Regions from separate parts of the Salinicola endophyticus genome, predicted to be linked through region 3. Evidence: predicted binding sites of a transcription regulator. Region 3 holds the regulator's gene; each other region holds the start of a gene.
The links. The regulator sigma-54, encoded in region 3, starts transcription at its own class of promoters, with help from an activator protein. The targets are predictions, from matches to a motif close to TGGCACNNNNNTTGCTNT.
Positions count from the first base shown of each region.

Region 1: a site for sigma-54 is predicted at 1,447-1,464, ahead of ABV408_RS00870 (amino acid ABC transporter substrate-binding protein). Genes of this name have one in related genera too.
Region 2: a site for sigma-54 is predicted at 1,889-1,906, ahead of glnA (glutamate--ammonia ligase). Genes of this name have one in related genera too.

Region 1 is NZ_CP159578.1:192,079-195,352, reverse strand. It holds gene ABV408_RS00875 (amino acid ABC transporter permease) at 1-225, opposite strand, end outside; gene ABV408_RS00870 (amino acid ABC transporter substrate-binding protein) at 358-1,386, opposite strand; gene ABV408_RS00865 (VanZ family protein) at 1,778-2,173, opposite strand; gene ABV408_RS00860 (DCC1-like thiol-disulfide oxidoreductase family protein) at 2,170-2,667, opposite strand; gene hemE (uroporphyrinogen decarboxylase) at 2,639-3,274, opposite strand, start outside.
Region 2 is NZ_CP159578.1:3,837,155-3,840,428, reverse strand. It holds gene ABV408_RS17375 (nucleotidyltransferase family protein) at 1-510, shown strand, start outside; gene ABV408_RS17370 (polysaccharide deacetylase family protein) at 600-1,595, opposite strand; gene glnA (glutamate--ammonia ligase) at 2,037-3,274, shown strand, end outside.
Region 3 is NZ_CP159578.1:1,623,753-1,627,026, forward strand. It holds gene rapZ (RNase adapter RapZ) at 1-189, opposite strand, end outside; gene ABV408_RS07390 (PTS sugar transporter subunit IIA) at 197-676, opposite strand; gene hpf (ribosome hibernation-promoting factor, HPF/YfiA family) at 687-995, opposite strand; gene ABV408_RS07400 (RNA polymerase factor sigma-54) at 1,111-2,535, opposite strand; gene lptB (LPS export ABC transporter ATP-binding protein) at 2,741-3,274, opposite strand, start outside.

The DNA of each region.
Region 1 (3,274 bases), 1.4 Mb from region 3:
GATCAGCGATTGCGGTATCGAGAAGCCGGCACGCCCCTCGAGGAAGCCGAAGCCGGTCTGGATGCCGCGGGCTTCGAGATTGTTCAGGGTATTGTGGACGAGATAACCGATGAAGATCGCCAGGATCAGGAACAGCACGGCCTGGATGATCAGCGCACGAACGGTGGGATTCCGCCACAGCGGCCCCTGCCCTCGGCGTGGCAGCGAGGTGGATGGACGCAGCATGAGAAGTCAGGTCTCTACTCGAGCGGTGAGCGGCAACGACTCCCGGCGCGTAGCCGGGAGACGACGTCGGGAAACGTCTGCTGACCGCCCGTCGAGCGCCCTCTCGGGTACTCGACGGGCGGCTTCACGCACTCAGCGAACCGGCGGCGCGTATTGGATACCGCCCTGGTTCCACAGCGCGTTGATACCGCGCTCGAGGCCCATCGGCGAGTCCTTGCCCACGGTGCGATCGAACATCTCGCCGTAGTTACCCACCATCTTGACGATGTTGTAGGCCCAGTCGTTGCTGATACCCATCTGCTCGCCGAAGTTGCCATCCTTACCCAGCAGGCGGGCGACATCCGGGTTGGGCGGGTTGTCGCGCATCTGGTCGACGTTCTGGCTGGTCACCCCCAGCTCTTCGGCGTCGAGCATCGCGAACAGGGTCCACTTGACGATATCGAACCACTGGTCGTCGCCCTGGCGCACCACCGGCCCCAGCGGCTCCTTGGAGATACGCTCGGGCAGAATCTCCACACTGGAGGGATCGGCGAGCTGCAGACGCAGCGCCGCCAGCTGCGAGGAGTCGGAGGTGAGCACGTCACAGCGGCCGCTGTCGAAGCCCTGGGCGGTCTGGTCGGAGGTGTCGAAGGCGACCTGCTGGAACTGCATGTCGTTGGCCTTGAAGTAGTCGGCCATGTTGAGTTCGGTGGTGGTGCCGGCCTGCACGCAGATGGAGGCGCCATCCAGCTCCTTGGTGCTCTTGATGCCGAGATCCTTGCGCACCAGGAAGCCCTGGCCGTCGTAGAAGTTGACCCCGGTGAAGTTGAGGCCCAGCGAGTTGTCGCGGGTCGCGGTCCAGGTGGTGTTGCGCGAGAGCACGTCGATCTCGCCGGACTGCAGCGCGGTGAAACGCTCCTTGGCGGTCAGCGGCGCGAACACCACCTTGGTCGGGTCGCCCAGCACGGCGGCGGCGATGGCGCGGCACACTTCGACATCGATGCCGGTCCACTTGCCGTTCTCGTCGGGGGAGGAGAAACCGGTGAGCCCTGTGCTGACGCCGCACTTGAACTCGCCGTTGCTTTTCACGTTGTCCAGGGTGGCAGCCTGAGCCTGCGACGCCGCCAGGGCCGTCAGCGCGGCGGCGGAGAGAAGAGACAGGCTTTTGTTCTTGTGGCGCATGGTGGAATCCACTCCCTTGCGTTGTCATTTAAGTGCATGTCGAAGCATGCCCAGAAGAAATTAGCAAAGTCCGTTCCACTTTCGCGCTACCGCCCGTAAATCCGTGATTCAACGCTCGCCTAGGAGGCTTACGATCTCCACCGGCAGGGCCGACAAGGCGCAAACCGCAGAAACACGGGCAACATTCTGTTTCAAAAGCGTGCCGACGCGAGCCCCTTGCACCAAAAAGCATCATCGGAAGACAGCGCTAGCGTTGAATCGCGCACGCCAGGTCGGCGGCCATGCCACTAATGGATAAGCATCAGCCGCTCGATAGTCGACATGGCGCGTGGTGCCCGCGTGCACCAGGGACGCGGGCCGAGTCGTCATGGGCAGGGGGAGAGGAACCGCTTCAGGGCATGTCCGTTGCGGTCGCAGCAGCGCGCCGACGGCGACAGCGACGTATTCTGGCGCCGAGCAGCGCGGCCACGGTGGCACCCAGCGCGTTGGCCAGAATATCTTCCCAATCACCGCCGGCGCGGCCGGGAACCCGTAGCTGCAGATACTCGATGACGAGACCGAACACGAGCGCGATCAGCCAAGCCCGCGCCCAGGCCCAGCGCCGCACGGCGAGGCCAAGCCACAGCGTGAGTCCAGCGTAGCCGACGACATGATTGAACTTGTCCCACGGCAGGTGTCGCGGCATCTCGGCAGCCGGTGTCAGGCTGCCCCAGGCCACCGCAATGGCCCAGACCAGAACGGCCAGGACGGCCAGCCTGCGCCACGCGCCATAACGCTGTCGTGTCATCGCGGTACCTCGCAAAGTGTCGTCGGCAGGCCCAGGCGTGAGCAGAGCGTGGCATCGAGCCGTTCGCGCCAGCGTGGGTCATCCTCCAGCCGCGCATCAGTATCCGGGGCCAGGCGCCGACGGTAGCGTCCGACCCCACGGTAGACGGCGTTGCGCAGCGGCGCCGGCACCAAGCGCAGCCATGCCAGTAGCCGCCAGCCCCCTCGCAGCCGGCGCCCCAGCCGCCACAACGCCTCGCTCTCCTCGTAAAGCTCACCGCCGGTGACATAGCGGATCGTATCGCAGCGCGCGAGATCGCGGCCGAAATGGCGCCCCACGTGCTGCCCCAGCGCGCTATCGAGACCGCTCAGCGCGAGGCCGGCGCCCGCGTCGCGCTCATGCGCCAGCAGCCAGCGCACCGCACGCCGGCAGAACGGGCAGTCGGCATCGAACAGCAGCAGGCCGTCGATGCCGCTGGCGCCGGCTTCAGCGGTGATAGGCCGGGCTCGCTGCATGCAGCGCGTCGAAGAAGGCCGTGACGTGATCGGGATCGGTGAACTGGCTGATGCCGTGACCCAGGTTGAATATGTGGCCTGGGCCATGACCGTAGCTGGCCAGCACCCGCTCGACCTCGGCGCCGATCTGCGCCGGCGGCGCGAACAGCACGTTGGGGTCGAGATTGCCCTGCAGCGCCACGCGCTCGCCGACCCGACGCCGCGCGTCGCCGAGTTCGGTGGTCCAGTCGAGACCGACGGCATCGCAGCCGCTGTCGGCGATCGACTCCAGCCACTGCCCGCCGTTCTTGGTGAAAAGGATCACCGGCACCCGGCGGCCGTCGTGCTCGCGGATCAGCCCACCCACGATGCGCCGCATGTAGGCCAGCGAGAACGCCTCGTAGGCCGGGGTCGACAGCGCCCCACCCCAGGTGTCGAAGATCTGCACCACCTGAGCGCCGGCACGGATCTGGGCATTGAGATAGTCGGTCACCGCGGTGGCGAGCAGGCCCAGCAGGGTGTGCAGCGTCTGCGGATCGCCGTAGAGCATGGCCTTGATATGGCGGAAATCCTTGCTCGACCCGCCCTCGACCATGTAGGTCGCCAGCGTCCAGGGGCTGCCGGAGAA
Region 2 (3,274 bases), 2.1 Mb from region 3:
GATGCCCGGCGCCTGGCCGCGCTCTATCAGGCGCGTGAGCTGGCGCTGCCGGATGCCTGGCTGGCCGCCGGCTTCGTGCGCAACTGCGTGTGGGATCGACTGCACGGCTACGCGACCGCCACCCCGCTCAACGATATCGATCTGATCTATCACGACCCCGACGACACCTGCGAGGCCCGCGATCGGGCGCTGAGCGAGCGGCTGCGTGCGGCCAGCGGGCAGCCGTGGTCGGTCAAGAACCAGGCGCGCATGCATCGGCGCCACGGCCACGCACCCTATGCCTCGGCGAGCGCGGCGATGCGCTACTGGGTCGAGCGCGAGACCGCGCTGGGGGTGCGTCTGGACGCGTCGGGGACGCTGCGTCTGAGTGCCCCGCTGGGGCTCGACTCGCTGCTGGCGGGGCGGCTGTCACACAACCCACGCCACGGCGATGTGACGGTGTTCCATCGGCGTGTCGCCGAGAAACGCTGGCGAGAGCAGTGGCCTCGCCTGAAGGTCATACCGGCCTGAGGCGGACGATCCGAGCGCACGCCTTTTCATCACAGCGCCCGGGTTCATCACAGCGCCCGGGGCCAGACAGCTTCAGGATAAGAAAGCCCCTAGTGCGGCAGATGCCCCAACAGCCAATCAAACAGCCTGCCCGCGCTGCTGGCCAGCGGTTGGCCGATGACGAATCGTGGCAGCCGCCGGGTGTCGCTGCCCGGCTCCAGCCAGCCCGGGGTGCGCGTCAGCCAGCGGGCGTCGGCGTCGAGCCGGGTGAAGCGGTCGAGTGTCTCGATATCGCCGGGATCGGTGCAGGCGCGGATGCTCAACGGCTCGCGACACAGCCGTGACAGCCGTTGCTGTCCGGTCTGCAGGGCGCGCCGGGCATCGGTGCTGGCGGCGAGTGCGGCAACGTCGGTCAGTTGTCCGAAGCGCAAGAGCCCGGCCTGGTCGAGCCGACGTACGCTGAAGGCATCGAGTGCCGGCTCCAGCTGGTGCCTGCCGGCCAGCTCCTCCTGCCACAGCGTCTGCGCGATCTCCTTGAGACGCGGCGCTTTAGCCTTCTGCTGCGTCTGCAGATAATCCTCGATCGCCTGGCTCTTGCGCTCGTCCTGCCCGCCGCGGGGTGCGCCCGGCAGGTCGAGTTCGGACAGCCGGGTCGCGACGCGGCCGCGGGCACTCTCGTCGTGCCACAGGGCTTCGGCGATCAGCGTGCGATCGGGCATCCACGGCTGGCGGACCATCGGGTCGGGAAGAAAGACACTGGCCGGGAAGGCCAGCTTTTCGAGCAGCGGATGGAGACGCGTGGCGACGTCACGCCAGCCGCCATCGATGGTCAGTGCGATGCGCGGCAACTGATCGTGATGCAGCTGCAGGGCACTCTCGAGACTGACGATCTGGGCACTCTCGGTGAGGGTGGCGATGAGGTGTGCCAGGCTCTCCGGCCCGAGGCAGGTGTCGCGGCGATGCGGCAGACGGGCTTCGTCTTCGCTGTCGAGTACGCGGTTGAGCGCCAGAATCGCGCTGCGTCCCCATAGCGGCTCACTCAGATTGCGCCGCCAATGGCCGCGCAAGCGTTGTACCACGTCCTGTGGGCGATCCAGCCTGGGCATGTGTAGCCTTCCGTGATCAGGGAGCGACGGTGGCGGCGAAGGCGCCCTCCGCCCCAGTATCTCCGTCCTGCTCGCCGTGGAAAAGGGGCGTGGCGCAAACTTGCATGGTCAAGTCGCGCCCTGATTTGGTGCATATTGATCTTTTGGTTGGCCTTTTTGGTGCACTCGTCCGCGCGTGACGCACCAGAATGAAACCCTGGCGCTTTTCCGACGATTTTAGTGCATCGGCGTGATGCTGAAAAAAGATGGCATTACAGGGAGTTATTGTTTTACCACCAGCGTCTGCCTCATTTTGGCACATTACTTGCTCTTGTTTCGTAACACGCTTTATCGATCCGCGGGCAGTGGTTGCACGCATGGGCAAGCGCCCGGGTCACATGCTAAAAAGCGGTGTTGGACATTCGCCAACGAATCGAGCCATGGCTCACAGTGGAGGACAACATGTCTGAGAAAACCCTCGCCCTTATCGAAGAACACGACGTCAAGTGGATCGATCTGCGCTTTACCGATACCAAGGGCAAGGAGCAGCACGTCACCATTCCGGCCAGCGCCGTCGACGCCGAATTCTTCGAAGAAGGTCAGATGTTCGACGGTTCTTCCATCGAAGGCTGGAAGGGCATCAACGAATCGGACATGATCCTGCGTCCGGAAGACGGCACCGGCTTCCTCGACCCGTTCACCGAAGACGCCACGCTGATCCTGCGCTGCGATATCATCGAGCCGGCCACCATGCAGGGCTACGAGCGTGATCCGCGCTCCATCGCCAAGCGCGCCGAAGCCTATCTGAACAGCACCGGTCTGGGCGACACCGCCTTCTTCGGCCCGGAGCCTGAGTTCTTCATCTTCGACGAGGTCCACTTCAAGTCCGACATCGAAGGCTCGATGTACAAGATCACCTCGGAAGAGGGCGCCTGGTCCACCGATCGTCAGATCGAAGGCGGCAACCTGGCGCACCGTCCGCGCGTCAAGGGCGGCTACTTCCCGGTGCCGCCGGTCGACAGCTTCCACGACATCCGCAGCGCCATGTGCAACACGCTGCAGGCGATCGGCCAGTCGGTCGAAGTGCATCACCACGAGGTCGCCAACGCCGGCCAGAACGAGATCGGCGTCAAGTTCAACACCCTGGTGAAGAAGGCCGACGAAGTTCAGGAGCTGAAGTACGTGGTCCACAATGTGGCGCACGCCTACGGCAAGACCGCCACCTTCATGCCCAAGCCGCTGGTCGGTGACAACGGCTCCGGGATGCACGTCCACCAGTCGTTCTGGAAAGATGGTCAGAACCAGTTCGCGGGTGACGAGTACGCCGGCCTGTCCGAGATGGCGCTCTACTACATCGGCGGCATCATCAAGCACGCGCGTGCCCTGAACGCCTTCACCAACGCCTCGACCAACTCCTACAAGCGCCTGGTGCCGGGCTTCGAAGCGCCGGTCATGCTCGCCTACAGCGCGCGTAACCGTTCCGCCTCGATCCGTATTCCGTACACCTCCAACCCGAAGGCCAAGCGGGTCGAGACGCGCTTCCCCGATCCGACCGCCAACCCGTACCTGGCGTTCTCGGCGATGCTGATGGCCGGTATCGACGGCATCAAGAACAAGATCCATCCTGGCGATGCCATGGACAAGAACCTCTACGACCTGCCGCCGGAAGAGGGCAAGAAGGTTCCGACCGTCGCCAGCAG
Region 3 (3,274 bases):
CAGGTTGCGTGCATCGATGCTCACCGCCACGTTGGGTCGTGAGGGCGGAGCGGCTCTGAGCTCGTCGATCAGCGGCGCCAGCAGATTGGCCGGCAGGTTGTCGATGGCGTAGTAGCCGAGATCCTCGAGCGCTTGCAGCGCAATGGACTTTCCCGACCCCGAGCGGCCGCTGATGATGACGAGTCGCATGCAGTCTCTATCCGTCTTCGCTGTCCTGATGATGGCGGATGGCGTCGATCAGCGTGTCGTGGAGCGCGCGCTGCGAGCCGGCCTGACGCAGCTTCTGGCGCACGCTGCTCTGATTCATGATGCCGGCGACCTCGGCCAGCAGCGAAAGATGGGCATCGTCTGCCTCCTCCGGCACCAGCAGCACGAACACCAGGTCCACCGGCTCGCCGTCGATGGCATCGAAGTCGATGGCATCCTCGAGGCGCATGAAGCCGGCCAGCGGGGTCTTGCAGTGCGGGCTGCGCGCGTGCGGAATGGCGACCCCGTTGCCGATGCCTGTGCTGCCCAGACGCTCGCGGCCGATCAGGCGGCTGAAGACCTCCTGACTGTCCAGGCTGGGCGTATTCTGGGCGATGAAGGTGCTGAAGAATTCCAGCAGACGCTTTTTGCTGCCCCCCGTCACACCGTAGAGGGTGCGCTCGGGGGGCAGGATGGTTTCCAGAGTGATCATCGGGGAATTAGCGGGCGCCTGCGCCTTGCGCGCGGGCCTGTGCCTTCTCTTTGTGTTTGACCAGTTGGCGGTCCAGCTTGTCGGTCAGGGCATCGATCGCGGCATACATGTCGATATCGCTGGCTTCGGCATGAATATCGCCGCCCGCTGCGTGTAGCGTGCAAGCCGCTTGCTGACGCTCTTTCTCGATGCTCAACGTCACCTGAACGTTGGTGATGTTGTCGTAGTGGCGCTCCAGACGTGCGAGTTTCTCGTCGACGTAGTCCCGCAGGGCGTCGGTCAGTTCGACATGATGGCCGGTGACGTTCACTTGCATGGCGCGCTCCTGTTGCGGCTTATGTGGCACCTCTGATTGTAACCCTTTTCTCCGCGCTGCAAAGGGATCGCGGACGATTGATCGCCCTGCGCTGGCGAGAATTCTAAAAACCCATTCAAGACAATCGCTTGCGTTCACTGGAGGCGGGGATGCCCATGGCCTCGCGGTACTTGGCTACGGTGCGCCGGGCGACGCTGATATCGGCCTGCGCCAATAGCTCCACCAGCTTGCTGTCGGAGAGCGGCTTGCGCGGCGACTCCTCGCCGATCAGCTTCTTGAGGCGTGCCCGAATCGCGGTGCTGGAGACGCTGTCGCTCTCGCCGCGCTGGCCCACCTGGCTGGAGAAGAAGTACTTGAGCTCGAACACCCCGCGCGGGGTGTGGATGAACTTCTGCGTGGTCACCCGCGAGATGGTGGATTCGTGCATGTCGACGCTGGTGGCGATGTCGGCCAGGATCAGCGGTTTCATCGCCTCTTCGCCGCGCTCGAGGAAGTCGACCTGGCGCGCCATGATTTCGCGCCCCACCCGCAGCAGGGTGTCGTTACGGCTGGAGAGGCTCTTCATCAGCCAGCGTGCCTCCTGCAGGTGCTGGCGCAGGAAGGTGTTGTCGTCGCTCTTGTCGGCGCGCCGGATCAGGGCGGCGTAGTCGGGCTGGATGCGCAGCCGCGGCAGTGCCTCGGCGTTGAGCTCGATGCGCCAGCCGTCGCGGGTCAGGCGCGCCACCAGGTCGGGGATCACGTAGTCCTGCTGGCCGTGGTCGAAGACCTGGCCGGGGCGCGGGTCGAGGGTGCGGATGGTGGCGATGACGCGGTCGAGCTCGGCATCCTCGAGGCGCAGGCGGCGCTTGAGCTGGCGCCGGTCGTCGCCGGCCAGCGCCTCCAGGAACTGGCGTACCAGACGCTTGGCCTGGGGCAGCAGCGGGGTGTCTTCGGGCAGGGCGCCGAGCTGTAGCAGCAGGCATTCGCGCAGGTCGCGGGCGCCCACGCCGGTGGGATCGAACTGCTGCAGTCGCAGCAGCACACGCTCGACATCGGCGCTGGTGACGGCTTCGGATTGCTGTGCGCGCAGCCCCGCGGCGAGCTCGTCGAGGGAGCCCTCGAGATAGCCATCGGCGTTGATGGCGTCGATCAGACACTCGCCGATGAGCCGTTCGCGGGAGGAGAACTCGCCCATGGCAAGCTGCCAGGCGAGATGGTCGTGGAGCGTGGTGCCGGCGGCGTTGCGCTCCAGATCCGGCCACTCGTCGGCGCCGGCCGGAGCGGCGCTGGCGGCGATGTCCTGATAGGTGTCGCTCCACTCGCTGTCGAGGGCGAGCTCCTCGGGAATGTCGCTGGCCCAGTCCTCCTCGGGCGTCTCGCTGACCGCCTGCTCGGCATACTCTTCATCCAGCTCGAGCATGGGATTGGTCTCGAGCGCCTGCTGGATCTCCTGGCGCAGATCGAGCGTCGACAGCTGCAGCAGCTGGATCGCCTGCTGTAGCTGTGGCGTCATCGTCAGCTGGGCGCCGACGCGCAGTTGCAGTGAAGGTTTCATGGACATGGCATGGACACACATGGGGCAGCGGTGGCCGCCGGTCGATAGGATAACCCTACGTTACTGACTGCCCCGGCGGGATGCAACGCTTTGAGCGCTAACTTTATGCAAGAATTATGCCACGGTGCGTTCGGATGGGGCCTGCGGCGGCTTCGAGAGGGGCCCGGCCCGCCGCGGTGGCGCAGCGGGCTGGGAAGGGGGCAGTGCGACCTTAGAGGCGGAACTCGTGCCCCAGATAGACATCCCGCACGCGTTGGTTGTCGAGAATCGCCTCGGGGCGCCCCTCGGCGATGATCTGGCCATCGCCGACGATATAGGCGTTGTCGCAGATATCGAGCGTCTCGCGCACGTTGTGATCGGTGATCAGTACGCCGATCTCGCGATCGCGCAGCTGGCGGATGATGTTCTTGATATCGCCCACCGAGATCGGATCGACCCCGGCGAAGGGCTCGTCGAGCAGCACGAAGGCGGGCTCGGTGGCCAGTGCCCGGGCGATCTCCACCCGGCGCCGCTCGCCGCCGGAGAGCGACATGCCCAGATTGTCGCGGATATGGTCGACGTGGAAATCGCCGAGCAGCTGCTCCAGGCGGTCGCGGCGCCCGGCGCGGTCGAGATCCTTGCGCGTTTCCAGAATGGCCATGATGTTGTCGGCGACACTGAGCTTGCGGAAGATCGAGGCCTCCTGCGGCAGATAGCCGATGCCGGCGCGGGCGCGTTCGTGCATCGGCGCGCGGCTCAGATCACG